3 regions of the Ancylobacter sp. FA202 genome follow, and region 3 is predicted to be linked to each of the others. Evidence: predicted binding sites of a transcription regulator. Region 3 holds the regulator's gene; each other region holds the start of a gene.

Region 1 (10,492 bases), 4.5 Mb from region 3:
TGACCGGATCGCTTGCCAGCCAGGGAGGCGACAGTGTCCGACGCTACGCCAGCCGCTACGCGCGTCAGGGCGCTGCACGGGCCGGCGCGGCTTTGGATTATGCCGCGCATGGTGGTGCCGACCTGCTGGAGGAAGCCGGCGGCCACGCCCGGCACGCGGCCGACGAAGTGGCGGCGCAGGTCCGCCGGCATCCGGCCATCGCGATCGCCGGCCTGTTGACGATTGGGCTGATCGCCTATTTGGCCTCTGGGCGTCGCTAGGACGTCCGGCGCTGGGCTGCGGCCTGAGTCCCAACCCGGCACAGCCTTCCTTCTCAAATAGGGCGCGGCAGGCTGATCGTGCCCCTGCGACCGTCTCTGGATGCAGGGGTAGCCGCGCTTCCAGGACCGATGGGAGGAGGAGAGACGAGCGTCTCCCCCTCCCTTTCCTTTTGGGGCACGCAAGGCCACGATCCGCGACGCCGCGTCAGTGCCCGCACGGCGGCGCGCGCGCGTGTGATCGCCTCCGCCAGCGGCGGCACTTGACCTTCGGCACCCCGGCGTCATTTCGAGGGCGACGCTCCGCCCATGGAGAGAGAAACGACGAGGCCCGATAATGCATACCCCTTCCGTCACCTCCGCCTGGCTGGCGGCAGCTTTTGCCGCCCTTTTCGGTCTTTCCCTGCCCGCCGCCGCGCAGTCCATGCCCAACTCGCTCACCATGAGCTGCGCGCAGGCGCGGGCGCTGGTGCAGCGCGAGGGGGCGGTGGTCATCGGCACCGGGCCGAACCTCTATGACCGTTTCGTCACCGATGCCGGCTATTGCCAGTCCCAGCGCTCCAAGCCGGCCTGGATCGCCACGCGGGACAATCCCCAATGCCTCGTCGGCCAGCTCTGCCGCGAGCGGCGCTTTCGCTGGCGTTGAGGCCATGCCGGGGTTCCGCACCTCCTAAACGGTTGCGCGATACGCCGACGGGGGGCATAAGCGCGGCAAAGAGTTTGGAGGAATTCCATGCCCGCCTATCGTTCCCGCACGACCACCCATGGGCGCAACATGGCCGGCGCGCGCGGCCTCTGGCGCGCCACCGGCATGAAGGACGGCGATTTCGGCAAGCCGATCATCGCCGTGGTCAACTCCTTCACCCAGTTCGTGCCCGGCCATGTCCATTTGAAGGACCTCGGCCAGCTGGTGGCGCGGGAGATCGAGGCGGCGGGCGGCGTCGCTAAGGAATTCAACACCATCGCGGTCGATGACGGCATCGCCATGGGCCATGATGGCATGCTCTATTCGCTGCCCTCGCGCGAACTGATCGCCGACAGCGTGGAGTACATGGTCAACGCGCACTGCGCCGACGCCATGGTCTGCATCTCCAATTGCGACAAGATCACCCCCGGCATGCTGATGGCGTCGCTGCGCCTCAACATCCCGACCGTGTTCGTCTCCGGCGGCCCGATGGAGGCCGGCAAGGTGGTGCTGAACGGCAAGACCAAGGCGCTCGACCTGGTCGACGCCATGGTCGCCGCCGCCGACGACCGAGTGTCCGAGGAAGACGTCGCCGTCATCGAGCGCTCGGCCTGCCCGACCTGCGGCTCCTGCTCGGGCATGTTCACCGCCAATTCGATGAATTGCCTCACCGAGGCGCTCGGCCTCGCTCTTCCGGGCAATGGCTCGACGCTGGCGACGCATGCCGACCGCAAGCGGCTGTTCGTCGAGGCCGGCCACACCATCGTCGATCTCGCCCGCCGCTATTACGAGCAGGACGATGCCAGCATCCTGCCGCGCTCGGTGGCGAGCTTCGCCGCCTTCGAGAACGCGATGACGCTCGACATCGCCATGGGCGGCTCTACCAACACCGTGCTGCATCTGCTCGCCGCCGCCCATGAGGGCGAGGTGCCCTTCACCATGGCCGATATCGACCGGCTCTCGCGCCGCGTGCCGGTGCTGTGCAAGGTCGCCCCGGCGGTGCCTGATGTGCATGTGGAAGACGTCCACCGCGCCGGCGGCATCATGGGCATTCTGGGTGAGCTCGACCGGGCCGGCCTGCTCGACACCTCGGTCGGCTCCATCCACGCCACCTCGCTCGGCGCGGCACTGGAGCACTGGGATGTAAAGCGCAACGCAAGCGAGGCGGTGCACGAGTTCTTCCGCGCCGCGCCGGGCGGGGTGCCGACCCAGGTCGCCTTCAGCCAGGCCGCCCGCTATGACGAAATCGACCTCGACCGCGAAAAGGGCGTGATCCGCGACCTGGAGCACGCCTTCTCCCGCGATGGCGGCCTCGCCGTGCTCTACGGGAACCTTGCCGAGGATGGCTGCATCGTGAAGACGGCCGGCGTCGACGAGAGCATCCTGAAGTTCACCGGCACCGCCCGTGTGTTCGAGAGCCAGGACGACGCCGTCTCCGGCATTCTCGGCAACCGGGTGAAGCCGGGCCAGATCGTGCTCATCCGCTATGAGGGTCCGCGCGGCGGGCCGGGCATGCAGGAAATGCTGTACCCGACCAGCTATTTGAAGTCGAAGGGCCTCGGCAAGGAATGCGCGCTCATCACCGATGGCCGCTTCTCCGGCGGCTCCTCGGGCCTTTCGATCGGCCATGTTTCGCCGGAAGCGGCGGAAGGCGGCACGATCGGGCTGGTGCGCGAGGGCGATGTGATCGAGATCGACATCCCCAACCGGCGGATCCACCTCGCGGTGGACGAGGCCGAACTCGCCGCCCGCCGCGAGGAGCAGCAGGCCAAGGGCTGGGTTCCGGCCGAACCGCGCAAGCGCAACGTCACCACCGCGCTCAAGGCCTATGCCGCGCTCGCCACCAGCGCCGCCAAGGGCGCCGTGCGGCAGATTCCCTGAGCGGGCAATGACCCGATGGCCGCGCCAACCGCGCCGGCTGTCAGCCGCAACAGCACAGGAGGCGGGGCCGCGGGCTCCGCCTTCTTCGCTTCGATCCTTTGAAGACGACCCATGGAGGCCCGCATGGCCGACGAAGACGACGCCTATGTCTATGACGAAGCCACCGGCGAATGGCGCCCGGCCTCGGAAATGAAAGCGGCCGCCACCGCCGCGCCGGAAGTGCGCGATGCCTCCGGCACCGTGCTGGTGGACGGTGATTCCGTCGTCCTCATCAAGGACCTGAAGGTGAAGGGCGCCGGCCAGACGCTGAAGCAGGGCACGGTGATCAAGACCATCCGCCTCACCGATAATCCGGAGGAAATCGACTGCCGCTTCGAGGGCATCAAGGGCCTGGTCCTGCGCACCGAATTCGTGCGCAAGCGCGGCTGAGAGGGCGGGGCCGCGTGGCGCGCGGCGTGGTGGCATGGTAGCTTTCGGCGTGCCACCGCTCACCCCCCGCAGGTTGATCCATGAGAAAGCTTGTCCTCTCCTTCGCCCTTGCCGGCGCTGCCGCCGCAGGCCTGCCCCACGCCGCTCTGGCGGATAAGATCGACCTCTCCACCACGACCTGCGCGCAGTTCCTGGAGAGTGACAAGACCGAGATCATGCTGACGCTGGCCTGGCTCGACGCCTATTACAAGGATGTCGACGCGCCGCCTGTCATCGACACCGACAAATTCGTCGAGAATGCCGGCAAGCTCGGCGAATATTGCGCCGCCAATCCCACGATCGGCCTCATCACCGCCGCCGACGAGATGTTCGACAACTGAGGCGCTCGCGGGGGCGGGCCGTCGCGGGACGCCCTCACTTTAGTATCGACGACACTTTGTCCGATCAGCCTGCGGCGCGGGCTGGTCGGCGCTGGCTTTCCTCTGGCGTAAAAACGCCTCGCGACGAGACCCCGTCCCGGCGCCTTTGCCGGTGTTATTTTCATGTATCACCGGTAATATCTGGTGCAACAGACGCATAATGACTACCATTTTGCAGTCGAGTGGTAGCAATTTAAGGCAGAGATAACATAACTTATCTCGGAACCATACGTAATCTTCAGGATTATTCCTCACACAAACCGGAGGATATCCTATGATTAACGTCAAGACGACTTCGGCGGCCGTTCTCGCCGCGATGCTTGCTCTCAGCGCCCCGGCTTTCGCCCAGAGCTCCGGCACGGGCGGCTCATCGTCGAGCGCTGGCGCTTCAGACTCGGGCAACACTGGCGGCTCGGCGACGGGCAATTCGGGCACCACCGACAGCACTGCCGGCGGCATGAACCCCGCTGCGGGCTCGGGCATGAACTCGTCGGAAGGTCGCAACACCACCTCCGGCACCATGGGCACGGATGCCGGCGCGACCGCCCCGGCCAATGCCGACCGGCCGGACGACACCAGTTCCAACCGCGACTGCACCAGCCAGCAGACCCCCTGCTGATCGCGCGCAACCGTTGCTTTACTGGAAAGGCCGCCTCTCCCCGGGGCGGCCTTTTTCGTTTCGGAAGAGGGGCTGAGAGGCATGGCGACCCCTGTTCCTACCGCCCCTCCACGTGCGGTGCGATTGGAACAAAACGCGAAACGTGCTCTCTGGGCAGGAGGTTCCCCACCCGGAGATTCGTCCGCCCATGCTCCCCGCCGCCTATCTCGACCGGCTCAACCCGCAGCAGCGGCGCGCGGTTGAACATGGCATCGCCGGTATCGGCGAGGTGATTGGCGGGCCGCTGCTCGTCATTGCCGGGGCCGGCTCGGGCAAGACCGACACCCTCGCCCATCGCGTCGCCCATCTCATCGTCAACAAGGCCGATCCGCGCCGCATCCTGCTGCTCACCTTCTCGCGCCGGGCGGCAGCGGAGATGGCGCGCCGCGTCGAGCGCATCGCCGCAAAGGTGCTGGGCCCCGACGCCAGGGCACTGACCGAGGGGCTGAACTGGGCCGGCACCTTCCACGGCATCGGCGCCCGCCTGCTGCGCGACCATGCGCTGGATATCGGCCTCGACCCGAACTTCACCATCCACGACCGTGAGGACAGCGCCGACCTCATCAACCTCATCCGCCATGAGCTCGGCTTCTCGAAGACCGAGAAGCGCTTTCCCACCAAGGGTACGCTCATCGCCATCTATTCCCGCGCGGTGAACGCCGAGCAGAAGCTGGAGGAGGTGATCGGCCGCGCCTTCCCGTGGTGCGCCGGGTGGAGCGGGGAGCTGAAGGCGATCTTCTGCGCCTATGTCGAAGCAAAGCAGCGCCAAAACGTGCTCGATTACGACGATTTGCTGCTCTATTGGGCGCAGATGATGGGCGAGCCGGCGCTGGCCGCCACGGTGGCCAGCCGGTTCGACCATGTGCTGATCGACGAATATCAGGACACCAACAAGCTTCAGTCCTCGATCCTGCTGGGTCTCAAGCCGGACGGGCGCGGTCTGACCGTGGTCGGCGACGACGCGCAGTCGATCTATTCCTTCCGCGCCGCCACGGTCCGCAACATTCTCGATTTCCCCGGCCATTTCACGCCCCGTGCCGATACCATCATGCTGGAGCAGAATTACCGCTCCACCCAGCCGATCCTCGCCGCCGCCAATGCGGTGATCGATTTCGCCAGCGAGCGCTACGCCAAGAATCTCTGGTCCGAGCGCGCCGCCGGCGAGCGCCCGGTGCTGGTGAGCGTGCGCGACGAGATCGAACAGGCCAATTTCATCGCCTCCCGCGTGCTGGAGAACCGCGAGGACGGCATCGTCCTCAAGCAGCAGGCGGTGCTGTTCCGCGCCGCTCATCACAGCGGGCCGCTGGAGGTGGAGCTGACCCGCCGCAACATTCCCTTCGTGAAGTTCGGCGGGCTGAAGTTCCTCGATTCCGCCCATGTGAAAGACGTGCTCGGCGTGCTGCGCTTCGTCGAGAATCCGCGCGACCGGGTGGCGGGCTTCCGCGTGCTGCGCCTGCTCTCCGGCCTCGGTCCCGCCACCGCCGGGCGCATTCTCGACGCGGTCGATGCCGCCGGCACGTTGGTGCCGGCGCTGGAGGCGGTGACGCCCCCGGCCCGCGCGGAAAAGGAATGGCCTTCCTTCCTCGCCATGGCCCGTGAGCTGAAGGCGAACAGCGCGGGCTGGCCGGGCGAGCTCGACCTAGTGCGTGCCTGGTACGAGCCACTGCTGGAGCGGCTGCACGAGGATGCCGGCAGCCGGCAGGCCGACCTCGTGCAACTCGCGCAGATCGCCGCGAGCTACCCCTCCCGCGCCCGCTTCCTCACCGAATTGACGCTCGACCCGCCGGACGCTACCAGCGCCGAGGCCGGGCCGCCGCACCGCGACGAGGATTATCTCATCCTCTCCACCATCCATTCCGCCAAGGGGCAGGAATGGAAATCGGTGTTCGTGCTCAACGCGGTGGATGGCTGCATCCCCAGCGATCTCGGCACTGGCACGCGCGAGGAGATCGAGGAGGAGCGGCGCCTGCTCTATGTCGCGATGACGCGGGCGAAGGACAGCCTGCATCTGATGCTGCCGCAGCGTTTCTTCACCCACGGGCAGGCCGCGCGCGGCGACCGCCATGTCTATGCCGCCCGCACCCGCTTCATCCCGCCCACCATCCTCGGCCGCTTCGCCATGGCCAGTTGGCCACCCGCGCAGGCCGACGCCACCGGCCGCCAAGGCGAGCCGCGCGCCGCCGTCGATATCGGCGCGCGGATGCGGGCGATGTGGAAGTAAGGGGCTGTTTTCCGTTTCCCTCGCCCACCCCGCGGCCCTCATCCCCGGGCTCGACCCGGGGACCCAGCCCAGCCACCGGCGCGGCGTGTGAAAGCCTGGGTGGCCGGGTCAAGCCCGGTCGTGAGGAAGGTTATTGGCGAGTGCATGAACGAGCCCCGCGCCGGGGCGAGGCGTTGCACGGCATGCAGCGCGATGGCTTCAGCGTATCCGCACCCCCGGCCCATGCTCGCCGCGAGGAAGCAGCATCACGCCCGCATCCTGCAGGGTACGAACCAGCAGGGTTTCCGTGCCCCGGTGCAGCACATGGCGGTGCCGCTCGAAATCACGCACCGTGCTACGGGAAACGCCGGCGCGCTCGGCCAGATGCTCCTGCGTCCAGTCGAGAAGCCCACGTGCCGCGCGGCATTGTTCGGGCGCAAGTTCCATCGTTTCTGCCTTGCGTGAAGACGATCAAATCAACCATAATGGGCGACATCTCGCAAGATGCTCTCGCAAGACGCTAGGATTCACCGCCCGCAGGGAGGCTCCCGCTACCTATGCCGCATGACACGCTTCTCCTCGTCGCGCTGCTTCTGCCGTTTCTCGGCAGCCTCGCTGCGGGGTTTCTGCCGACCCATGCGCGCAATGCCGCGGCGGTTCTGGCGGGAAGCGTGGCGGTGGCGGGGATGGCGATCACCATCTGGCTCTACGCCATGGTGGCGGAAGGCACGCCGGTGCAGTTCTGGCTGTCCTGGCTGCCGATGCTGGGGCTCGATTTCACCCTGCGGCTCGACGGCCTCGCCTGGCTGTTCGCGATGATGATCTTCGGCATCGGCGCGCTCGTCGTGCTCTATGCCCGCTACTACATGTCGCCCGAAGACCCGGTGCCGCGCTTCTTCTCCTTCCTGCTCGCCTTCATGGGCTCGATGATCGGCATCGTGCTGTCGGGCAACCTCATCCAGCTGGTGTTCTTCTGGGAACTGACCAGCCTGTTCTCCTTCCTGCTCATCGGCTACTGGCACCACAGCGCGAGCGCGCGCGACGGCGCCCGCATGGCGCTCACCGTTACCGGCACGGGCGGGCTGTGCCTGCTGGTCGGGGTGCTGCTGGTCGGGCGCATCGTCGGCAGCTACGACATCGACCAGGTGCTGGAATCGCGCGACCTCATCGTCCAAAGCGATCTCTACGTGCCGGCGCTGGTGCTGATCCTGCTTGGCGCCTTCACCAAGAGCGCGCAGTTCCCGTTCCATTTCTGGCTGCCGCACGCCATGGCGGCGCCGACCCCGGTCTCGGCCTATCTGCACTCGGCCACCATGGTGAAGGCGGGCATCTTCCTGCTGATGCGGCTGTGGCCGGTGATGTCGGGTACCGATGCCTGGTTCTACCTGGTGGTACCGGCCGGGCTGGTGACACTGCTGCTCGGCGCCTTCATCGCCATCTTCCAGCAGGACCTGAAGGGGCTGCTCGCCTATTCCACTATCAGCCATCTCGGCCTGATCACCCTCCTGCTCGGCCTTGGCAGCCCTCTGGCGGCGGTGGCGGCGATCTTCCACACGCTGAACCACGCCATCTTCAAGGCGTCGCTGTTCATGGCGGCCGGCATCATCGACCATGAGACTGGCACCCGCGACCTGCGCAAGCTGAGCGGGCTCTACCGCTACATGCCGTTTACCGCGACGCTGGCCATGGTCGCCGCCGCCGCCATGGCCGGGGTGCCGCTGCTCAACGGCTTCATCTCCAAGGAAATGTTCTTCGCCGAGGCGGTGGCCGACCATACCGGCTCGCTGCTCGACGACAGCCTGCCCTATTGGGCGACGCTCGCCGGCGTGTTCAGCGTCACCTATTCGCTGCGCTTCATCCTCGGCGTGTTCTTCGGACCCCCACCCATCGATCTGCCGCACCGCCCGCACGAGCCGGCGCACTGGATGCGCTTCCCAATCGAACTGCTGGTGCTGATCTGCCTGCTGATCGGCATCGTGCCGGGCCTGACCGTCGGCCCGGTGCTGGCCACGGCGGTGAATGGCCTGCTGGACACCACCCCGCCCTATTACAGCCTGTCGCTCTGGCACGGCTTCAACCTGCCGCTGATGATGAGCCTGATCGCCATGGCCGGCGGCGTGGTGCTGTATCTCGGCCTGCGCCGCTACCTTGAGAGCGGCATAGAGGGCCCGCCGATCCTGCGCGATTTCAAGGGCCAGCGCATCTTCGAAAAGGTGCTGGCGACGCTCTCCTGGCAATGGGCGCGGGCGGGCGAGAGCGCGCTTGGCACGCGGCGCCTGCAGCCGCAGATGCGGATTGTCATCAGCCTCGCCGTAGTGGCGGCGCTGGCGCCCTTCCTCGCCAATGGCGCCGTCGGCACCGGCGACATGCCCGGCACGCCGCTGCCGCCCGCCTTCGCCCTGCTGTGGCTGATCGGCGGGGCCTGCGCGCTCGGCGCCGCCTATCAGGCCAAATACCACCGTTTCGCCGCGCTGGTGCTGGTGGGCGGGGCGGGTCTCGTCACCTGCCTCACCTTCGTCTGGCTCTCGGCCCCGGACCTTGCCGTCACCCAGCTGCTGGTGGAAATCGTGACCACGGTGCTGCTGCTGCTCGGCCTGCGCTGGCTGCCCAAGCGGATCGAGGAGGTCTATCCCACGCGCCCGCCGCTGAAGGTGCTGCTGCGCCGCTATGTCGACATCACCATCGCCTGCGCGCTCGGCGGGGTGATGGCGTTCCTGGCCTATTGCCTGATGACCCGCCCGCTGACCTCAAGCGTCTCGCGCTTCTTCGTCGAGCGCGCCTATTCGGAAGGCGGCGGCACCAACATCATTAACGTCATCCTGGTGGATTTCCGCGGCTTCGACACGATGGGCGAGATCGTCGTGCTGTGTCTCGCCGCGCTCACCGTCTTCGCCCTGCTGCGCCGTTTCCGCCCCGCCCCGGAGAGCATCCGCACCCCGGAGCAGCAGCGCATCCAGAACGCCTATGACGAAGCCTCGCCCGACCGCTCGCCCGGCGACACCGTGGCCGACTATATGCTGATCCCGCGCCTCATCATGCACTGGCTGTTCCCGGTGATCGCGGTCATGGCGGTCTATCTGTTCATGCGCGGGCATGATCTGCCAGGCGGCGGCTTTGCCGCCGGCATCACCCTCTCCATCGCCTTCGTGGTGCAGTATATGGCGAGCGGGGCGCGCTGGGTGGAGGACCATCTGCGGGTGCTGCCGCTGCGCTGGATGGGGCTGGGCCTGCTCACCTCCTGCGCTACCGGCGTCGGCTCCTGGTGGTTCGGCTACCCGTTCCTCACCTCGCATTTCCAGTATGTGGAGGTGCCCTTCATCGGCAAGATGCCGGCGGCCTCGGCGCTGCTGTTCGATCTCGGCGTGTTCGCGCTGGTGGTCGGCGCCACCGTGCTGATCCTCATCGCCCTTGCCCACCAGTCGCTGCGCAGTTCACGCGCCGCGCAGGTCAATGAGGGGGGCGAGTGATGGAAATCGTCCTCTCCATCGGCATCGGCCTTTTCACCGCCTCGGGTGTCTGGCTGCTGCTGCGCCCACGCACCTACCAGGTCATCATCGGCCTCGCTTTGCTGTCCTATGCGGTGAACCTGTTCATCTTCGCCATGGCCGGCGGGGGCTTGCGCGTCGACGCGCCGCCCATCCTGGCGCCCGGCGGCGTCGGCGATCCCACCGCCATCGCCGACCCGATCCCGCAGGCGCTGGTGCTCACAGCCATCGTCATCGGCTTCGCCATGACGGCGCTGTTCCTGGTCGTGCTGCTGGCCGCGCGCGGGCGCACCGGCACCGACCATGTCGATGGACGGGAGCCGGATCGATGACCCCGGTTCTCGACCATCTCGCCATCCTGCCGATCCTGCTGCCGCTGGCCGTCGGCGCCTTCATGCTGCTGTTCGACGAGCGCCGGCGCCTGCTGAAGATGTCGCTTAGCCTGGCCACCGTCTTCGCGCTGCTGGGAATCGCGGTG
Region 2 (10,492 bases), 2.2 Mb from region 3:
GTCGCCATCGCCGAGCTGGCCGGAGCGGCGCTGTCGGTCGAACCGGCGGTGCCGGGGGTCGGGGTGGTCGCCGGCATTTCGGCGGCGGGGGCCTGCGGGTTGCCGGCATCCGGCTGAACCGGGCTGGCGGCCGGCGGCGTGGTGGTCTGCGGAGCGGGGCTCTGGGCGAAGGCGACCGCCGGGGCGAGCGCCAGGGCAGCGGCGGCGGTGAGTGTCGCAAGCTTGCTGGTCATCGTCTTCTCCGTCGTTTTTCAAGATTTCGTAAATCAGGTCGAACGTTCAACCGTCTGCAGAAAAAACGAAATAGAGTGGAAGAAGTTCCGATGATTTTTCGATTTGCGGCGAGAGGTATATATTTAGTAGATGTCAGCCGCGACCGATCATCGAGGCGTCGGCGACGCAAACCGTCAACTCCTCGGTCGATAGACTGGACTTTGTCACCCCCAGCGCCGACAGGCAGCCCTTGGGGGTCCGGGTGGCGCGGCTCGGCGTCACCGGGGTCGACTCGGGCAGATTATTGACGATGGCGCGCGCCGGCGTCTCCGCAGGTGCGCGGGCCGGCACGATCATCGCCGGAGCGGGGGAGGTGGCCGCCGGGCGCGACCCCAGATCGAGGCGCGGGCCCAAATCGAGGCGCGGGCCCTTGGCGGTGCGGTTGACGAGATGGGCCTGTCCGGCGCCCTGGTCGGGCCGCGTGCCCGGCCCGAAGGCGTCGATCGCCATGGCCTGGGGGGCCAGCCGCGTCATCGAGCTGGTGGCGAGGGCGCCGGCGGTGAGCGGCACCATGAGCGCGACACCGGTCACAGCGCCGAGAAGATAGGCGGAACCTTTGAAGATGCTGTCGACGCCCGTCATCACGGCTTCCCCTTCCGGCTGATATCCGCAGGCAGCCGCCATCGGCACGACGACGTGGACCACGTCGCCGCCGGAGCTTGTCCGCAGACGTTTTCGGTAAAATCGGACGGCGTCCTGTGACGCCGTCTTAAGGTTAATGCGCGGGAAGGGATCGCGTTCCCGCCCACGATCACGTTTTCGCGCGCGGGGAGGGCGCGGGAAGGGCGGGGGTGGGTTCGCGCAGGCTGTGCGCAGCCGGGAGCCCTTCGACGACCGGCCCGGGCGGCGCTTAGCGGTCCGGGATCAGGTGGTTCTCGGGCACGCTGACGGTGCAGACGAGGCCCGAGGGCGCGAAGTCCATATCGACCGTGCCATCGAGGGCGCGCGCCAAATTGCGCTCGATCACCAGCGAGCCGAAGCCGCGCCCGGCCGGCTTGGCGACGGGCGGCCCGCCGCGTTCACGCCAGGCGAGTTCAAAGCCGCCCCCGGCCTCCGGCGTGCGTCGCGTCCAGGTAATGTCGACATGGCCAGTCGGCACCGACAGCGCGCCATATTTGGCGGCATTGGTGGACAGCTCGTGAATGGCGAGGCCGATATTCTGCGCCGCTTCCGGCTTGAGGAAGAGGTTCGGGCCCTCGATGGTGAACTGGCTGTTCTCGCGGTCGAGATGGTGGCCGAGCTGCGAGCGCACCATGTCGGCGAGCGAGGCGCCATACCAGCTCTCCTGCACCAGCAGGTCGTGCGATTTCGACAGGGCCTGCAGCCGGGCGCTGAAGATTTCCACGAAACCGTCGATCGAGCCGGCGTGCCGGGCGGTCTGCCGGGCCATGGCCTGGATCACCGCCAGCAGGTTCTTCGAGCGGTGGGTCAGCTCGCGCATGAGAAGGCGCAGATGCTGCTCATTCTCCTTGCGCTCGGTGACGTCGACAGCGGCCCCGGTCAGGCCCACCGTGGTGCCGGCGAGGTCGCGCAGCGGATCAATATGGATGTCGTACCAGAATTTGCGGCCGGCCTCCTCGATCTCGATCTCGCCCTTGCGCGAGGACGAGGTGGCCAGCGCCTCCCGCTTCAGGAGGGTGAGCGCCTGCGCCTGCGCTTCGCCGAGCAGGTCTGCATCGCTGGAGCCGAGCACCTGCTCCACCGGAAAGCCGAAAAGCGGCTTGCTGACCGAGGTGTAGCGCAGCTCGCGATCCTGGGTGAAAATCGCGACATTCGACCCGCGCAGCGCCATCTCATAGCGCTGCAGGGCGGTGGCCAGCTCCAGCGTCAGCCGGCGTTGCTCGCTCACCGCGTGGCGCGGCGTCGGCATGTCCAGCAGCGCGGCGTAATTCGACCACAGCGCCACCGCCCCGACGAGGTTCAGCAGGCCGATACCCAGCCGCACGGCTGTCGGCGCCATCGGGAAGGTGTCGCCGGTGTCGAAGATGACGAGCAGCGACAGCAGGCCGAACATCAGCACCAGGGTCGCCAGCAGCAGACCCAGGAGCCGTGTGCGCAGGGAGAGATTGCGGCGCACATGCAGCAGGCGCACGAGCCCCACGAATATCGCTAGCGACGACAGGACCGTGATCCAGCGTGCCGCGTTGTCGACGAAAGCGATGTCAGGCAGGGGCATTTATCTGCGCTCAGGCGGTGGCGCGCTGCTCCCGCGGGCGGGCGCGTCGCTCGAAGAACAGCGCCTGGCTGATCACGGCGGCGACGGTCGACGGCTGGAAGGGCTTGGCGATCAGGAAGGCCGGCTCGGGGCGAATGCCGGTGAGGAAGCGCTCGGGATAGGCTGTGATGAAGATGACCGGAACCTCGGTCTTCTCGATCAGCTCGTTCACCGCATCGAGGCCGGACGAGCCGTCGGCCAGCTGGATATCGGCGAGGATGAGCCCGGGCGCCTTGCGGCGGGCCAGGTCCACCGCCTCGGTATGGGTGCGGGCGATGCCGGTGACGCGGTGGCCGAGGCCTTCCACGAGGCCTTCCAGATCGAGCGCGATGAACGGCTCGTCCTCGATGATGAGCACGTCGGTGGCGATCTCAGCCGCCAGTTCGCGCCCGGCATCCTCCACCAGATTGCGCAGCGTCGGCACGTCGATCTCAAGAATGCCGGCCGCCTCTTCCTCCGAGAACCCTTCAAGGGATACGAGAAGGAAGGCCTGCCGCACCACCGGCGTGATGTGACCGAGCCGCCGTTCGCCCTGCAGCGGGGCGGGGGCCGCGTCCACCTGCGCGTTCAGGGCCACCGAATCCCACAGCCGGGTGAGCAGACTGTAGAGCGCCACGCGGGGATCCACGGTCCGGTCGAGCGTGCCGGGATCGGCGATAAGGGTCTCGAGCATGGCCGTGACATAGGCGTCGCCAGCCGATTGGCTGCCACTGAGTGCGCGCGCATAGCGGCGCAGAAAGGGCAGGTGCTGCGCGACAAGTTGAGAAGTGCTCACTCGCGTCTCCCCGAAGCTGCATGTGTGAAGCGCCTGATAACGCATCATGGACGGTTCGGTTCCGGAGTACGCGAAAAATTTATGCGCCGAGCCAACAATTGCCGGAACCGTTTCGCAACTGGCTCGTTGTGACTGCGTATGTAGCGACGGAGCCAACTCCTCTCGACCATTCCGGGGGCTCAATGTCGGGAAAGAAACTGATGAGTGACGATCAATCCGAGAGCGCGTCCGCTATGGCGGATGGGCCCTCTTCTCCTCTCGGCGACGGCAAGGGAACCGTCCTCGGCAGCGATATCCAGGCCAAGATCGGTCAGCATTTGCGCGCCATGTATGACGATGTGGTGCGCCAGGGCGTTCCGGACCGGTTCATGGACCTGCTTTCCAAGCTCGACAAGGCGGACCCCACGTCCGGCGAGGGCGGAGGGCGGAAGTGAGCAGGTTCGATCCAACATTGCGCGACGAGATTATCGCCGCCATTCCCAATCTGCGCGCGTTTGCCATATCGCTGTCGGGTAGCGTCGACCGCGCCGATGACCTTGTGCAGGAGACGCTTCTGCGCGCCTTCGCCAATATTTCCAGCTTCCGGCCGGGTACCAACCTGCCGGCCTGGCTGTTCACCATCCTGCGCAACCTGTTCCGCTCGGAATACCGCAAGCGCCGGCGCGAGGTGCCCGATTCCGATGGTGCGTTCGCCGCTACGCTGACCAGCAATCCCGACCAGAACACCCATCTGGATTTCGAGGATTTCCGCGCCGCGCTCGAGCAGCTGCCTTCCGACCAGCGCGAGGCGCTGGTGCTGGTGGGTGCGTCCGGCTTTTCCTATGAGGAAGCCGCCGACATCTGCCAATGCGCGGTGGGCACGATCAAGAGCCGGGTGAACCGCGCGCGCAAGAGGCTTGGGGAAATGCTGGCGCTCGACGATGCCAGCGATTTCGGCCCCGACAAGACCACGCGGGCGGTACTTGCCGCCGAGCGCACCTGAGCGGCCGCAACGCCGGCTGACCTTCTTCCGACGACCGATCCCCTCAAAAGTCATGCCTGTTCCACTCGCGCTCCCCCACGCGAGAACGCCCCCGGTTTCGGCCGGGGGCGTTTTGCGTTCTGCATCAACTCGGCAACGCGCCAATCTAGGGCGCGCGGCCGCGTCGCATGAAACCGAACACCGCCGACACCAGGAACAGGATGATGGCGACGAAAAAGATGATCTTGGCGATTTCGATGGCGGTTCCGGCGATGCCGCCGAAGCCGAGAACGGCGGCGATCAGAGCCACCACGAGAAAGGTCAGCGCCCAACCCAGCATGTAAGCCTCCACATCACGATACGGCCGTGGCCGCATGGCGGGACAACCGATGAGACGGCTCAGGGTTCCCGCGTGCGAGGCCGCGGCTCAGATCCGCTCGGTCAGTCCCGGGGCGACGGCGCGGGCCTCGGTGAGCAGGGCGGTGACGATGGGGGTCATCGGCTCGCGGTCGAGCACGACAAGGCCCATCTGGTGCAGCACCTCCGGCCCCTCGATCGGGATGGAGCGGATGCTGGCGGGAAAGGCGAACACATCCGCCAGCGTGTTGGCCACCACGCTCGCCCATTTGCCGGTCCGCACATGCGAGAGCAGGGCGATGGTGGAATTGGCTTCCAGCATGGGGACGATCGTGGCGTGGCCCGCCTCGGCCAGCTGCTTGTCGACGATGCGGCGGTTCTGCATGTCGGGGGTGAGCAGGCACAGCGGCACCTGCGCGACATCTTCCCACGTCACCGTGGCGCGGTCGCCCAGCGGGGCGCCGACCGAGGTGAGGAAGCGATACCCCTCCTTGTAGAGCGGCACCGTCTTCAGCCGGCCGAGCGGGTCATTGTCGAGATAGGTGACGCCGGCATCGGCCTCCAGATTCTCGATCAGCCGCAGCACCTCGTTGGAGGAGGCGGAAATGAGGGTGAAGCGCACATCGGCATGCTTGGCGTGGAACGGCGTGGTCAGCTCCGACAGCATCGGCATCGCGGTGGGAATGGCGGCGATGCGCAGATGGCCGGAAAGCCCCTTGCGCATACCGGCGATTTCCTGCCGCATGGCGCGCACATCGCCGATGACGCGGCGCGCCCATTGCAGCGCCCGCTCGCCTTCCGGGGTGAAGCCGATGAAGCGCGAGCCGCGCTCGACCAGGCGCACGCCCAGCTGCTCCTCCAGTTGCTTGAGGCCGGCCGAGAGGGTGGGTTGGGTCACGCCGCAGGATTCCGCAGCGCGGCCGAAATGGCGCTCCTTGGCGAGGGCGAGCAGAAGTTCGAAACGGTCGATCACGCGGGAGGCTTTCTCAGACGTAACGATAGAAACGTTCTATCAAACTATCAGAAAAGCCAGTCCTTGCGAATTGGACGGATTAAAGAACGGCGCGCTATTCCGCCGCGCCGCGTAACGAAGATGTGGAAAGCGGCGGGGTCGGCAGCAGCTCCGCAAATCCAGCATCGCGCGGCCCGGCATCGCCTGTCGGCCCGTCGGCCTCGAATTCCAGCTGCTCGATCCGCTCGCCGCGCTTGGCGATCTTGTCGGCGGAGGTCAGCGCCTGCGCCACATCCTCGTTCATCTGGCCGAAATGCCGCTGCAGATTGCCGACCCGCTCGCGCAGCCGCACCACATCGGCGACCAGCTTGCCGCATTCGGCGCGGATGAGGTCGGCCTGCTCGCGCATGCGGGCATCCTTGCAGATCGACTGCACCACCTGCACCGCCAGCATCAGCAGCGAGGGCGAGACGAGGATGACGCGGGCGCGGAAGGCCTGCTGGATAATGTCGTCGAAATGCTCGTGCAATTCGCCATAGACCGATTCCGACGGCACGAACATCAGCGCCACGTCCTGCGTCTCGCCGCTGATGAGGTAGCGTTCGGCAATGTCCTTCACATGCCGGCCGACATCCCCCTTCAGCCGCGCTTCGGCCGGCTTGCGGGCCTCCGGCGTCTGTGCCTCGCGAAAGGCGGTGATCGCCTCCAGCGGAAATTTGGAATCGACCAGCAGCGGGCGCCTGTCGCCGGGCAGGAAGATCGCGCAATCGGCGCGCTTGCCATTGCCCAGCGTGTGCTGGAAGGCGAAGCTGTCGCGCGGCAGCGCGTCGGCGATGATCGCCTGCAGCCGGCCCTCGCCAAAGGCGCCGCGCGCCTGCTTGTTGGACAGGGTTTCGCGCAGGCTCATCACCTGCCCCGAGAGTTCGCCAAGGCTGGCCCGCGCCTGGTCCACGATGGCAAGACGGTCATTGAGCCGGGCGAGGTTTTCATGCGTCGCCTCGCTGGCGCGCGCCAGGCTCTCGCCCATGCGGTGCGAGGAGGCGTCGAGCCGCTCGGCCACGGCGCGGGCGAGTTCGCCCTGCCGGTGCGCCAGAACTTCGGCCATGGACTGCACCCGCCCCACCGTTTCCGCCTGGGTGCGGGCGAGTTCCACCAGCCGCATTTCCAGCTCGTCGGCCCGGCGCGCCTGCTCGTCCGCCTCGGCGGCGTTCTGCCGGGCGCTGCGGGAGACCGCGCGCAGCACCGCCACCAGCAGCAGGAAGGCGAGCGCGCCCGCGCCGGCCACCAGCTGCGCCAGCGTCACGGGCTGCGCGCCGATGACGAACAGAACCTGATCCATGATCCGCTTCTAGCAGATTCGACACGGCACGCGAACGTAGAGTGAACATCCCCCCCTAACCGTGCATTCGTTCCGTTGACCGAAGCCCGGCCAGCGATTATCTGGACGGCATGTCGATACGCCCGCTCGTGATCCTCCCCGATACCCGCCTGCGCCAGCTCTCCGATCCCATCGTTCGGGTGGATGCGCGCGTGCGCGCGATCGTCGAGGACATGTTCGAGACCATGTATGACGCGCCCGGCATCGGGCTGGCGGCGATCCAGGTCGGCATTCCCGAGCGCATCGTCACCGTCGATGTCGGCCCGCGCGAAGCCAGGGCCGAAGGCGCCGACGACGAGGAGGCCGAGCGCGAAAAGCACCCGCTGGCGCTGATCAACCCGGAGATCATCGCCGCGTCGCCGGAATTGTCGGTCTATTCCGAGGGCTGCCTGTCGATCCCGGAATATTACGCCGATGTCGAACGCCCGGCCAGCGTGCGGGTCCGCTATATGGACCTCAATGGCGAGACCCAGGAAATCGACGCCGATGGCCTGCTCGCCACCTGCGTGCAGCACGAGATCGACCATCTCAACGGCGTTCTGTTCATCGACCATATCTCCAAGCTCAAGCGCGACCGGGTGATCACCAGGTTCACCAAGCTGGCGAAGAAGGAGCGGACCGGGGACTGACCCCCGCCGCTCGCGACGCCTCGTTTCCATAGCCTTGCGGGGAGCCACATGCGCATCGTCTTCATGGGCACGCCCGATTTCGCCGTCTCCACCCTGGTCGAGATTGTCGGCGCCGGCCACGAGGTGGTGGCGGCCTATACGCGCGCCCCGGCGCCGGCCGGGCGGCGCGGGCTCGATCTGGTGCCCTCACCGGTGCACCGCGCCGCCGAGCGGCTGGGCATTCCGGTGCTGACCCCATCGACATTGCGCACGGACGAAGCGACTGAGACCTTCGCCGCGCATGAGGCGGAGGCCGCTGTGGTTGTCGCCTATGGCCGCCTCCTGCCGCAGGCCATTCTCGACCTGCCGGCGCTGGGCTGCCTCAACCTCCACGCCTCGCTGCTGCCGCGCTGGCGCGGCGCCGCGCCGATCCAGCGCGCCATCATGGCCGGGGACGCCGAGACCGGCGTCGCCGTGATGAAGATGGAGGCCGGGCTCGACACCGGGCCGGTTGGGCTCGTCGAGCGCGTCGCCATCGGGCCTGACATGACGGCGGGCGAACTGCATGACCGGCTGATGATCGTCGGTGGCGACCTGATGGGCCGGGCGCTGGCGGCGCTGGAGCGCGGGGCGCTCTCCTTCACGCCGCAGCCGACCGAGGGCGTGACCTATGCCGCCAAGATCGACAAGGGCGAGACCCGCATCGACTGGGCAAGGCCGGCGCAGGCGGTGCACGACCATATTCGCGGCCTTTCGCCCTTCCCCGGCGCGTGGTTTGATCTCGCCGGCACGCGGGTGAAGGTGCTGCGCTCGACGCTGGTCGAGGGTGTTGGCGCGCCCGGCACGCTGCTGGACGGGGCGCTCACCATCGCCTGCGGAGATGGCGCGGTGCGGCTGGTCGAGGTGCAGAAGGCCGGCAGCCGGGCGATGGCGGCGGACGAATTTTTGCGCGGCAGCGATCTCGCCGCGGGCATGGTGGTGACATGACGGACATACGCGCTCTCACGGCCGACGATCACGCGCACTGGCTGCCGCTCTGGCAGGCCTATCTCGTCTTCTATGAGGCGACGCTGCCGGCGGAAGTGACGCAGACGACGTGGCAGCGGCTTCTCGACCCGGCCGAGCCGGTGCACGGCGCGCTGGCGTTTGACGCCGGCGGGCAGGCGGTCGGGCTGGCGCACTGGCTGTTTCACCGCTCGACCTGGACGGTGGGCGAGGTGTGCTACCTCAACGATCTGTATGTGGACGCCAGCCAGCGGGGGCAGGGCCTCGGCCGCCGGCTGATCGAGCATGTTGCCGCTGATGCAACGGCGAAGGGCAGCCCGAAGGTCTACTGGCTGACCCACGAGACCAATCTGACGGCGCAGCGGCTCTATAATGGCGTGGCCGAGCGCACCGGCTTCATCCAGTACCGCAAGCCGCTGGCGCCCTGAGGGGCGCCTCCGGATTGCGTCATCCCGGACGGCCGCAAGGCCGATCCGGGATCGCGTGGTTCGGGATCGCCTGACATTGGCGAGCGATCCCGGCTCTGCGCTTCGCGCCGGCCGGGATGACGCCTTCGTTTTGCGGGGCGGTGGGCCGCGCCCTCACTTGCCCGGCTGCGGCACCAGGCGCAGATAGGGCTTCAGCGTCTTCCAGCCGCCGGGAAACTTCTCCTTCGCCGCCTCGTCGCTGACCGAGGGGACGATGATCACGTCCTCGCCGTCCTTCCAGTTCGCCGGCGTCGCCACGGCGTGCTGGGCGGTGAGCTGGAGCGAATCGATCACCCGCAATATCTCGTCGAAATTGCGCCCGGCGCTGGCGGGATAGGTGAGGGAGAGCTTCAGCTTCTTGTCGGGCCCGACGACGAAGACCGAGCGCACCGTCATCGTGTCGGAGGCGTTGGGGTGGATCATGTCGTAGAGGCCGGAGACGGTGCGGTCGGGATCGGCGATCAGCGGGAAATTCGGGGCGTAGCCCTGCGTCTCGGCGATGTCTTCCGCCCATTTCTCATGCGCGTCGAGCGGATCGACCGAGAGGCCGATCACCTTCACATGGCGGCGGTCGAATTCCGGCTTCAGCCGCGCCACCTGCCCGAGCTCGGTGGTGCAGACCGGGGTGAAGTTCTTCGGGTGCGAGAACAGCACGCCCCAGGAATCGCCCAGCCATTCATGAAAGCGGATCGGGCCCTCGGTGGTCTCGGCGGTGAAATCGGGAACGACGTCCCCAAGGCGGATGGTCATGACGAACTCCCGTGAGAAATCTATTATTTTTGTAGCATAATCGGCGTGGCGGCGTTTTGGAAGCGCGATCCTACTCCTCTTCCACGACAGTGGAACTGGCAGGCGCAGAGCACGTTACCCCTCGGGCGCTCCGCCGCAGCCGACGCGGTGGCGCGGGGCGCTGTCGTCATCAGGCAATGGCCGTCGCGATCTGCTGGGCAGGTCCGGCATGCTCAAAAGGAGTTGGATCATGCTCAAGATCGTTGTGCTTTCGCTGGCCACGCTCAGCATCGCCGCCTGCACCACCACGGAACGCCGCGCGGCCGGCGGCGCGCTGATCGGCGGCGGCACGGGTGCGGTGATCGGCGGCATCGCCGGCGGCGGCACTGGCGCGGCCATTGGCGCGGGCGTGGGTGCCGGCACCGGCGCGATCATCGGCGCGGCGACCTCGCCCGGTGACTGCTACGCCTATGACCGCTATGGCCGCCGCGTGGCGGTGCGCTGCTGATCGCAGGCGACAGACGGTTTCGAGAGGCGGCCCCCCAGCGGGGCCGTTTTCGTGCGTGGCTATTGGCTGGCCCAGAGTACCCGGGCGATCCAGGCGATCTCGCCGTCCTGCAGCAGACGGTCGGAATGCTCCGGGTTGAGCGAGCGCAGCTCCACCGTCTTGGCGGTCTGGCGCTTCAGCTCCTTGGCCAGCACCTCGCCCTCGCGGGTCTTCACCACCACCCGGTCGCCGCGCCGGATCGGCGCCGCCGGCGAGACCACCACA
Region 3 (10,492 bases):
CATGTCGGCCCGACCCGGGTTGAAATGGGCACGCGCACCATCTTTAACCTGATCGGCCCGCTGTCGAACCCGGCCGGCGTGACCCGACAGATGGTCGGCGTGTTTGCCCGCGGCTGGGTCGAGCCCATCGCCGAGGTGCTGCGCACGCTCGGCTCGACCCGCGCCTGGGTGGTCCACGGCTCCGACGGCCTCGACGAGATCACCACGACAGGCCCGACCCATGTCGCCGAATTGAAGGACGGCGCCATTCGCAGCTTCGAGATCGCGCCGGAGACGTTCGGCCTCACCCGCGCCACGCCGGAAGCGCTGAAGGGCGGCGACGGCGCCGCCAATGCGCTGGCGCTGCGCGCCGTGCTCAATGGCGAGCCGAGCGCCTATGCCGATGTCGCTTTGCTCAACGCCGCCGCCGCGCTTGTAGTGGCTGGCAAGGTGGACGAGCTCGGCGCCGGGCTGGAGCTGGCCCGCGCCAGCCTGGCGGGTGGCCATGCGGCGGCGGCACTCGACCGGCTGGTCGCCGCCTCCGCTGTTGCGGCGGCAGAATAGGAGCGCGGCATGGCCGACATTCTGGAAAAGATCGGCGCCTATAAGCGCGAGGAGATCGCCACCGCCAAGCGCGAGCGCCCTTTGGCTGGCGTGCGGGCCGAGGCCGAGGCGCAGCCGGCGGCACGCGGCTTCCTGCGGGCCATTGAGGCGAAGATCGCGGCAGGCCACACGGCGCTGATCGCCGAGATCAAGAAAGCCAGCCCCTCCAAGGGACTGATCCGCGCCGATTTCGACCCGCCTTCGCTGGCCCGGGCGTATGAAGAAGGCGGCGCGGCGTGCCTCTCGGTGCTCACCGACAGCCCCTCCTTCCACGGCGCGCCGGAATTCCTCGTTGCCGCCCGCGCCGCCTGCGCCCTGCCCGCGCTGCGCAAGGATTTCCTTTACGACACCTACCAGGTTTTCGAGGCGCGCAGCTGGGGCGCGGACTGCATCCTCGTCATCATGGCCTGCGTCGACGATGCGCTGGCGCTCGACCTTGTCCAGACCGCCCATGGCCTCGGCATGGACGCGTTGGTCGAGGTGCATGACGATGCCGAGCTCGACCGCGCGTTGAAGCTGCCGGCGCGGCTGGTCGGCATCAACAATCGCAACCTGCGCAATTTCGAGGTGACGCTGGAAACCTCCGAGCGGCTCGCCCCACGCATTCCGTCGGACCGGGTGATCGTCGGCGAAAGCGGCATCTTCACGCCGGATGATATCGCCCGGCTGGCGCAGGTGAGCATCAACTGCATTCTTGTCGGCGAAAGCCTGATGCGCCAGCCCGACGTGGCGGCGGCGACGCGCGCCCTGCTCGCCCCTTCCGTCCCCGCCCGCGCGGCCGGCTGAGCGATGAGCGACGAACCCCGCCTGACCCATCTTGACGCCGCCGGCGCGGCCAACATGGTGGATGTCGCCGACAAGGCCGTGACCGACCGCGTGGCGGTCGCCGCAGGCGAGGTGACGATGCGGCCGGAGACGCTCGATCTCATCCTTTCCGGCAACGCCAAGAAGGGCGATGTGATCGGCACCGCCCGGCTCGCCGGCATCATGGCGGCCAAGCGCACCCATGATCTGATCCCGCTCTGCCATGCGCTGCTGCTGTCCAAAGTCGCGGTCGACATCACGCCCCACCCTGCTCTCACTGGCCTCATCGTCCACGCCACTGTCCGCACCAGCGGCCAGACCGGGGTCGAGATGGAAGCCCTGACAGCCGTCACCGTCGCCTGCCTCACCATTTACGACATGGCGAAAGCGGTCGATCGCGGCATGCGGATCGGCAACGTCCGGCTGCTCGAAAAAAATGGCGGCCGATCAGGGCATTGGCAGGCGGATTGAGGAGAGAACCATGGCGCTGATGCCGGTTGAGGAGGCGCTGGCCCTCCTCCTCTCCACCGCCGCGCCGCTCGGTGCCGAACCAGTCGGGCTGGCTGAGGCTGCCGGCCGGGTTCTCGCCGCCCCGGTGCTCGCCCGCCGCACCACGCCGGGTGCCGACGTTTCCGCCATGGACGGCTACGCCGTGCGGGCACTGGACGTGTCGAGCGTGCCTACCACCCTTGAACTCATTGGCGAATCCGCCGCCGGTCGCCCCTTTGTCGGCCGCGTCGAGCCCGGCACCACGGTCCGCATCTTCACCGGCGCGGTGCTGCCCGAGGGTGCCGACGCCATCATCATCCAGGAAGACACCCGCCGCGAGGGCAACGCCATCACCCTCACCGAGGCGGCGACACAAGGCCGGCACATCCGCCGCGCGGGTGGCGACTTCGCCGCCGGCGAGACGCTGCTGCCGCAAGGCCACCGCCTGCGGGCGCGCGACCTCGCATTGGTCGCGGCTGGCGATGTCGACACGGTAAGCGTGGCGCGCCGGCCGCGCGTCGCCCTGCTCTCCACCGGCGACGAGCTGGTGCGCCCGGGCGCGGGGGCAAACCCGCATCAGGTCATCGTCTCCAATCTCTATTCGGTCGCTGCGCTGGCCCTCGCCACCGGGGCCGAGGTGACGGATCTCGGCATTCTGCCCGACACGATGGAGGCGACCCAGGCGGGCGTGCGCGCCGCCCTCGATGGCGGCTTCGACGTGCTGGTGACGACGGGCGGTGCCTCGGTCGGCGACCATGACCTGATCGCCCCCGCTCTCACCGCGCAGGGCGTCGCGCTGGCGGTCCACAAGATCGCGCTCCGTCCCGGCAAGCCGCTGATGTTCGGCCGCGCCGCCGCGACGCAGACGCAGGTGCTCGGGCTTCCCGGCAACCCCGTTTCGGCCCATGTCTGCGCGCTGCTGTTCCTGGTGCCGCTCATCAAGGCGCTGCAGGGGCTTGCGGTGCCGGCCCATCCCGAACTCGTGCCCGCCCGCCTCGCGGCCGATGTGAAGGCGAACGAGCAGCGCATGGATTTCCAGCGGGCGGAAATCGTCGGCCATACCGACGGCGTGCCGCTGGTGCGGGCGCTGCCGGTACAGGACAGTTCCATGCTGCGCAACCTCGCCCGCGCCGACATTCTTCTCGTCCGCCGCCCGCATGCCCCGGCGGCCGAAGCCGGTGAGATGTGCGAGATTCTGCGGCTGGAGGATTGACGCCGCCACCGCGCGCCTGTGTGCTCAGGCCTTCGCCAGCGAGATGAGGGGCCGCGCATGGACATCGATCTTCCCGAAGTGGTGGCCGAGGTCCGCGCCGCCTTCGAGCGTTATGAGCGGGCGCTGGTCGGCAATGATGTCGCCGCGCTCGACGCGCTGTTCTGGGACGATGCCCGCACGATCCGCTATGGCGGCGGTGAGAATCTCTATGGCATCGAGGCCATCCGTGCCTTTCGCGCCGCCCGCTCACCCGCCGGGCTGGAGCGCACGCTGGAAGGCACGGTCATCACCACCTATGGCCGCGACATGGCGGTAGCCTCCACCTTGTTTCGGCGTGCGGCGGGTCGCATCGGCCGGCAGATGCAGACATGGATGCGGACCCCGCAGGGCTGGAAGGTCGCCGCCGCGCATGTCAGCGTGATCGACGATCCCCTCTGAGCTCTTGGTGAAGCCCGGTGCGACGGCTAAAGATGCCAGTGGTCGCCCGGCGTTCGGGCGCTTCTGTCTGTCGTGTGTTTGCTCATGTCGGTGCTGCCCGTCCGCCTGCCCCTTGATCGGCCAACCACCGGCGCCCGCACCAATGGCGCTCGCCCCTTGCGCGTGACGCGGGCCGAGGAGTTGCGCATGCAATTGGCCGACGAGATTACCCGCGGTGCGCTGCCGCCCGGCACGGCACTGGACGAGACCGCCCTCGCCTCCCGCTTCGGCGTGTCGCGCACCCCCGTGCGCGAAGCGCTGCGCGAGCTGGCCGCCTCGGGCCTGGTGGATGCCCGCCCGCATCGCGGCGCCGTGGTGGCGCGCCCGAGCGTCGCGCGGCTGCAGAACATGTTCGAGGTGATGGCCGAGCTGGAAGCGCTCTGCGCCGGAATTAGTGCGCTCAATATGACGCCGCCGGAGCGGCAGCAGCTGGAGCGTCTGCATTTCGGCATGGGCGAACTCATGCGACTGGGCGACTTTGCGGCCTATCGCGAGGCCAATGAACAGTTCCACACCTCGATCTATGCCGGCAGCCATAATGACTATCTGATCGAGCTGACGCTGGGCACGCGCCGCCGGCTCTCGCCTTTCCGCCGAGCCCAGTTCCGCGCGCTGGGGCGGCTGGCGCTCTCGCATGCCGAACATGACCGGGTGACCACCGCCATCCTGCGCGGCGATCGCGACGGCGCCGCCACAGCCATGCGCGACCATATCGCCATCGTGCACGACGCCTATGAGCAATACGCCCAGACGCTTTGACCGCGCTCTGCGACCTGGCTGGCCTACCGCAACGGCGGCACATTGCGCCGCCTTGGCCGCCCGCCCGCCGCTCCCGGCGTCCACCATTCGCCATCGCCAGCGTGATTGTGGCGGGCCGGCGGGCGTTTAGGCTCCCTTTACCCATTGTGGAACACAATAAGAACGGCTAGTCTTTGTTCGTGATTTGTTTCGTTTCGGCATCGGCCGGCAGACGGGGTTCTCTTGATGCTCACCCGCAAACAGCATGAGCTGCTTCTGTTCATCAATGAACGCCTCCAGCAGGACGGCGTGCCGCCTTCGTTCGAGGAAATGAAGGAGGCGCTGGACCTGCGCTCGAAGTCTGGCATCCACCGGCTGATCACCGCATTGGAAGAGCGCGGCTTCATCCGCCGCCTGCCAAACCGGGCGCGCGCGCTGGAAGTTGTCCGCCTGCCGGAGGACGCGCAGCCCGCGAAGCCTGTCCGCAGCTTCTCCCCCAATGTCATCGAGGGCAATCTCGGCAAGGTGCGCCCCGCGTCGGACGACGATGGCGACCGCCGCGTCGTATCGATCCCGGTCATGGGCCGTATCGCCGCCGGCACGCCGATTTCCGCCATCCAGTCGCGCGACCACACCATCGGCATGCCACCGGAAATGCTGTCGGGCGGCGAACATTACGCGCTGGAAGTGCGCGGCGATTCGATGATCGAGGCCGGCATTCTCGATGGCGATCTGGCGCTGATCCGCAAATGCGACGCCGCCATCACCGGCGAGATCGTCGTCGCGCTGATCGATGACGAGGAAGCCACACTCAAGCGCCTGCGCCGCAAGGGCGCCTCAGTGGCGCTTGAGGCCGCCAACCCGGCCTATGAGACACGCATTTTCGGCCCGGATAGGGTTCGCATCCAGGGCAAGCTGGTCGGGCTGTTCCGCCGCTACTGAGGATCGTCGGCGGCAGCCGGCTCTATCTCGGACGAGGAGAAAAGCGGCGCGTCGATCGCCTGGGCGGGGCCAGAGATGGCAGGCGGCGACGTAGCGGCCGGCTTGGTTGCGTTTTTACTCGGAGGCGAGCCGCGGGCATCCCCGCCGCGCTCCGGCTCTGGAGGTGGCGGAGATGGGACTTTCGGCTCCCAGGGCCGCGTTCCCTGCGCCGGGCGCGCGCTGGCGAGAGCAAGGCTGCCATCCGGCATCAGTGTGCCGGCGACTCCGCCGATGGCCGTGCGCACGTCGCGGTGGATCACCGTCGCCGCGCAGTCGAGAGGCGGCGCGTAGGGCGTCACCAGCACAGCCGCCAGGCGGCAATCATCTTCCAGCGAATCTCGGTCGCGCGACACCGCCACCAGCCGCCCATCCGGCAGGGGAAGCGTGCAACCAAGCGGATCGCAGGCCGCGGCGGCGGTCAGGTCACTCGCGCCGAAGCGCGCCCGCTGCCCGTCCGCGCTCAACCACTGCTCAACCGCAAAGCGCCCGCCGATTCCGGTGTCGCGGTCGCCCATGAAGGCGAGAGTGCCATCCCTGCCACGCACCGCCACCGTGCGCGCCTCGGCATCGACCAGCAGGTCGGGACGCGGCGCCGTCGCCGCCGTGGCGATGCCGGCGAGCGCCAGCAGCGGCGCGAGACCAACCAGCCTTGTGCGCGCGAGGCACAGCACCATCAATCCGAGGCTGATCAGCACCAGGCTGGCCATCGGCATGGCTGGCACGCCGCGATCGGCGCCGGGCAGCGCCGCGACCAGATCGGAGATGTCCCGCATGCGGGCGAGGCCCCAGCCCATCAGCCGCCAGGCCGGATCGTCCCAGCCAAACGGCATCAGGATCGAGCCGGCGAGCCCCGCCGGCATGACGACGAACGACACGACCGGCATGGCGCCGAGATTGGCCAGCAGGCTCAGCGGCGCCAGGCGCTGAAAGTGATAGGCGGCATAGGGTGCTGTCGCCAGACCTGCCGCCAGCGACGCCAGCACCAGTGCCGCGATATAGCGCCCCGGCAGCCCGAGCCAGCGGCCGGCCTTCTCGGAGGGAAGGGTGATGAGGAAGCCGAAACGCTCATAGGCCGCGATCAGCCCGAGCGTGGCGGCGAACGACATCTGCGCCCCCGGATCGAGCACCGCCCGGGGCGACACTATGAGCAGCACCAGCGCCGCCACCGCCAGCGTCCGCAAGGTCAGTGCCGGCCGGCCGAGCACGATGCCGGCCAGGACCAGCAACGTCATCACATAGGCGCGCTGGGTCGGCACCTCGGCGCCGGAGAGCAGCAGGTAGAAGCTGGCGGACAGCATGGCCGGCAGCGCCGCCCAGGCCTTGATCGGCCGGTAGAGCGCGAGATCCGCCACCAGCGCCAGCAGCGCCCGCGCCAGGAAGAACACGGTACTCGCCACCAGCGCCATGTGCAGGCCGGAAATCGACAGCACATGCGACAGTCCGGAGATCCGCATACTTTCCTCGATCGATTCCGGCACCGCGTCCCGCAGCCCGGTAACGAGCGCGACCGCGACGCCCCCCTCCTCCCCCGGCAGCGCCGCGCGGATGCGTGCGGCGATGGCGTGCCGCGTGCCGTCGAGCCAGGTGGTCAGCGCCAGCCCCGGCGGCGGCGCGACAGCTGCGGGGCTCAGCTGCGGCCGGCCGAGCGCATATCCGGTGGCACCGATGCCATCCAGCCAGATCGCCCGCCCGAAATCGAAGCCGCCGGGATAGGACGGCCCCGGCGGGGGGCCGAGCGTGGCGCGCAGTGTCACATGGCTGCCCACCGCCGGCGGCTGCCGACCGGCGAGGGTGACGCGCACCCGCCTCGGCATTTCCACCCCGGCGCGCTCCATGCCGGTGACGGCGAGGGTGATGCGGCTGCCGCGCGGGCGAAGCTCGGCCGCCTCGACATAGCCGCGCAGCTCAACCGCGTTCAGCGTTCGGCCCAGCACCGGATGCGCCATCAGCTGCACCTGCAGCGCCGCCACCGCGAAACCGGCGGCGATGACGGCGAGCAGCGCCAGCAGATGGAAGGCGAGGGGCCGCGCCCGCGCCGCCACAGCAAGGCCGGCAAAGGCGAGGGCCGGCACAAAGCCGGCATAGGGCAGGGGCTCCTGCGGCGCGGCGAAATAGAGCGCGGCGCCGGCGGAAAAGCCGATCGGCAGGAACAGGAAGCCGCGCCGGTCGTCGAGCTCGCGCGCCAGCGCCGTCGCCGCGCCGTGCCAGAGCCCCGCCAGAGACAGTTGCGGCAGGCGCCAGTCGTTCGGGTGCCGCCTCGCCCGCCCCGCGCCGAGCACAGCCGCCCGCGCGCGCCGACGCGGCGCGTCTCCCGGCCCCAGCTGCGGCGGCTCGTGCATCCCCCGATGCCCCTTGCGCGTGTTTCGCTGCCCTGTCCTGCTGCCTTGTCACGCGGCGCGCGGCCCGTTGCGGTCCAGCCCCGGCGGAAGGCCCGCTTTTCCCGCATCGTACTCCTATGGTACACGCACGCTCCGCGCCCGCCATGCTTCGCCGCCGTCCCTCCGGCGCAGACGGAAGAGATATGTCCGAGACCGTCGTTACCCGCTTCGCCCCCTCGCCCACCGGCTTCCTGCACATTGGCGGCGCCCGCACCGCGCTGTTCAACTGGCTCTATGCCCGCGCCAAGGGCGGCACGATGCTGCTGCGCATCGAGGACACCGACCGCCAGCGCTCCACCCCGGAGGCGATCGACGCCATCATCGACGGGCTGAAATGGCTCGGCATCGACTGGTCCGGCGAGGTGATCTACCAGTTCGCCCGGGCCGAAAGGCACCGCGAGGCGGTGGAGCAGATGATCGCCGCCGGCCGCGCCTATCCCTGCTACGCCAGCGCGGCGGAGTTGGAGGAGATGCGCGAGACCGCCCGCAAAGAGGGCCGCCCACCGCGCTATGACGGGCGCTGGCGCGACCGCGACCCGGCGGACGCGCCGGCCGACCGCAAGCCGGTGTTCCGCCTGAAGGCGCCGACCGAGGGCGAGACCGTCATCGACGACCTCGTGCAGGGCCGGGTGGTGATTCCCAACAAGGACCTCGACGACCTCGTCCTGCTGCGTTCCGATGGCACCCCGACCTATATGCTCTCGGTGGTGGTGGACGACCACGACATGAACGTCACCCACATCATCCGAGGCGACGATCACCTCACCAATGCTGCGCGTCAGACGCAGATCTACCATGCGCTAGGCTGGGGGGTGCCGAAGATGGCGCACATCCCGCTGATCCATGGGCCGGACGGGGCGAAGCTCTCCAAGCGGCATGGTGCGCTCGGCGTCGATGCGTATCGGGCCATGGGCTACCTGCCCGCCGCGCTGCGCAACTACCTCGTCCGCCTCGGCTGGAGCCATGGCGACCAGGAGATCTTCTCCACCGAGGAGATGACCCGCCTGTTCGACCTCGACCGGGTCGGCCGCTCGGCGGCGCGCTTCGACTTCGCCAAGCTGGAGAACATCAACGGCCTGTATATCCGCTCGACCCCCGACGCCGAGCTGATCGAGGCCATCGACGCCCTGCTCCCGCATATTCCCGACGGCGCCACAATCGCCGCCGCGCTGACGCCGGAGCGCCGCGCCCAGCTGCTCACCGCCATGCCGGGACTGAAGGAGCGCGCCAAGACCCTGCTCGAACTCATTGAAAACTCAGCCTATATCTGGCGGACGCGCCCGCTGCCCCTGGAAGAAAAGGCGCAGGCACTGCTCACGGAGGACGCTCGCCGGCTGCTGGCGGCCGCTGCCGGACAGCTCGCGGCGGTGAGCGAATGGAACGCTGCCGAGACCGAGGCGGCGGTGCGAGCGGTGGCTGAGGCGCAAGGGGTTAAGCTCGGCATGCTGGCCCAACCACTGCGCGCGGCCGTGACCGGCAAGACCACCTCGCCCGGTATCTTTGACGTTCTCACGGTGCTGGGCCGGGAGGAATCGCTCGCCCGCATCGCCGACCAGACAGGCGCCGCTGCGCCAGCGTAATGCCTTCCCTGAGGTAGCCGGGCCCGCCGGAACAGGCGTCTGCCCGGCTCCCGGCCGCAATGCGGGAGCGGTTTCGCTGCGCTTGCGAGGGCGGGTCGAAACCGCTACGACTTTGACCATGGGCCGCCGTGGGACATCCCCCGTCTCCGCTGCACATTGCCGCAAGGCAGGCGCGGCCCCCGCAAAAGACGCGATCCGTTTCAGATCCGGTTCTCAAGGTTCAGGGAGACCCCGCATGGACGCCAGCCAAAGCAACGCGCCAAAATCCGCCACGCTCACCATTGGCGATGAAAGCTGGGAGCTTCCGATCCTGAACGGCACGATAGGGCCGGATGTCATCGACATCGCCAAGCTCTACAGCCAGACTGGCAAGTTCACCTACGATCCCGGCTTCACCTCCACCGCCTCCTGTGAAAGCCAGATCACCTATATCGACGGCGACGAGGGCGTCCTGCTCTATCGCGGCTACCCCATCGAACAGCTGGCCGAGAGCGACTTCCTCGAAACCTGCTACCTTCTCCTCTACGGCGAACTGCCAACGGCCGCCCAGAAGGCCGATTTCGACTACCGCGTCACGCGCCACACCATGGTGCATGAGCAGATGAGCCGCTTCTTCCACGGCTTCCGTCGCGACGCGCACCCCATGTCCGTTCTGGTGGCCTCGGTCGGCGCGCTCTCCGCCTTCTACCACGACAGCACCGACATCTCCGATCCGCAGCAGCGCATGATCGCCTCGATCCGGATGATCGCGAAGATCCCGACGCTGGCGGCGATGGCCTACAAGTACTCGATCGGCCAGCCCTTCGTGTACCCCAAGAACGATCTGGACTACGCCTCGAACTTCCTGCGCATGTGCTTCTCGGTGCCCTGTGAGGAGTACAAGGTCAACCCGATCCTCTCGCGCGCCATCGATCGCATCTTCATCCTGCACGCCGACCACGAGCAGAACGCCTCGACCTCGACCGTGCGGCTCGCCGGCTCGTCGGGCGCCAACCCCTTCGCCTGCATCGCCGCCGGCATTGCCTGCCTGTGGGGCCCCGCCCATGGCGGCGCCAATGAGGCCGCGCTGAAAATGCTCGGCGAGATTGGCTCGGTGGACCGCATCCCCGAGTTCATCAATCGCGCCAAGGACAAGAACGACCCGTTCCGGCTGATGGGCTTCGGCCACCGGGTGTACAAGAACTACGATCCGCGCGCCAAGATCATGCAGCGCACCTGCCACGAAGTGCTCGGCGAGCTTGGCATCAAGG

Evidence for each region. Region 3 encodes LexA, which represses DNA repair genes until DNA is damaged. Its sites were predicted from a motif close to TGTTCNNNNTGTGTTCNG; they were not measured.
Region 1: A3M1_RS0100975 (ATP-dependent helicase) is a predicted target of LexA. The motif match lies at 4,415-4,432, and genes of this name have one in related genera.
Region 2: A3M1_RS0111350 (DNA recombination protein RmuC) is a predicted target of LexA. The motif match lies at 6,903-6,920, and genes of this name have one in related genera.

What each region holds. Positions count from the first base shown of each region.
Region 1 covers NZ_KB904818.1:222,382-232,873, forward strand. Annotated here, with positions in the region: gene A3M1_RS0100945 (hypothetical protein) at 1-260, shown strand, start outside; gene A3M1_RS0100950 (hypothetical protein) at 595-903, shown strand; gene ilvD (dihydroxy-acid dehydratase) at 991-2,823, shown strand; gene A3M1_RS0100960 (alkylphosphonate utilization protein) at 2,947-3,252, shown strand; gene A3M1_RS0100965 (HdeA/HdeB family chaperone) at 3,333-3,632, shown strand; gene A3M1_RS0100970 (hypothetical protein) at 3,946-4,290, shown strand; gene A3M1_RS0100975 (ATP-dependent helicase) at 4,478-6,550, shown strand; gene A3M1_RS25600 (helix-turn-helix transcriptional regulator) at 6,749-6,976, opposite strand; gene A3M1_RS0100985 (monovalent cation/H+ antiporter subunit A) at 7,087-9,996, shown strand; gene A3M1_RS0100990 (Na+/H+ antiporter subunit C) at 9,996-10,346, shown strand; gene A3M1_RS0100995 (monovalent cation/H+ antiporter subunit D) at 10,343-10,492, shown strand, end outside.
Region 2 covers NZ_KB904818.1:2,522,801-2,533,292, forward strand. Annotated here, with positions in the region: gene A3M1_RS0111310 (PRC-barrel domain-containing protein) at 1-233, opposite strand, end outside; gene A3M1_RS0111315 (hypothetical protein) at 367-855, opposite strand; gene A3M1_RS0111320 (sensor histidine kinase) at 1,124-2,449, opposite strand; gene A3M1_RS0111325 (response regulator) at 2,460-3,263, opposite strand; gene A3M1_RS0111330 (NepR family anti-sigma factor) at 3,464-3,697, shown strand; gene A3M1_RS0111335 (sigma-70 family RNA polymerase sigma factor) at 3,694-4,245, shown strand; gene A3M1_RS25870 (DUF1328 domain-containing protein) at 4,391-4,564, opposite strand; gene A3M1_RS0111345 (LysR family transcriptional regulator) at 4,652-5,554, opposite strand; gene A3M1_RS0111350 (DNA recombination protein RmuC) at 5,649-6,872, opposite strand; gene def (peptide deformylase) at 6,983-7,540, shown strand; gene fmt (methionyl-tRNA formyltransferase) at 7,589-8,506, shown strand; gene A3M1_RS0111365 (GNAT family N-acetyltransferase) at 8,503-8,952, shown strand; gene A3M1_RS0111370 (peroxiredoxin) at 9,106-9,741, opposite strand; gene A3M1_RS0111375 (YMGG-like glycine zipper-containing protein) at 9,971-10,228, shown strand; gene A3M1_RS0111380 (helix-turn-helix transcriptional regulator) at 10,288-10,492, opposite strand, start outside.
Region 3 covers NZ_KB904818.1:4,753,914-4,764,405, forward strand. Annotated here, with positions in the region: gene trpD (anthranilate phosphoribosyltransferase) at 1-543, shown strand, start outside; gene trpC (indole-3-glycerol phosphate synthase TrpC) at 553-1,368, shown strand; gene moaC (cyclic pyranopterin monophosphate synthase MoaC) at 1,372-1,857, shown strand; gene glp (gephyrin-like molybdotransferase Glp) at 1,868-3,088, shown strand; gene hpxZ (oxalurate catabolism protein HpxZ) at 3,146-3,526, shown strand; gene A3M1_RS0122175 (GntR family transcriptional regulator) at 3,611-4,324, shown strand; gene lexA (transcriptional repressor LexA) at 4,550-5,245, shown strand; gene A3M1_RS0122185 (ComEC/Rec2 family competence protein) at 5,239-7,623, opposite strand; gene gltX (glutamate--tRNA ligase) at 7,806-9,242, shown strand; gene gltA (citrate synthase) at 9,478-10,492, shown strand, end outside.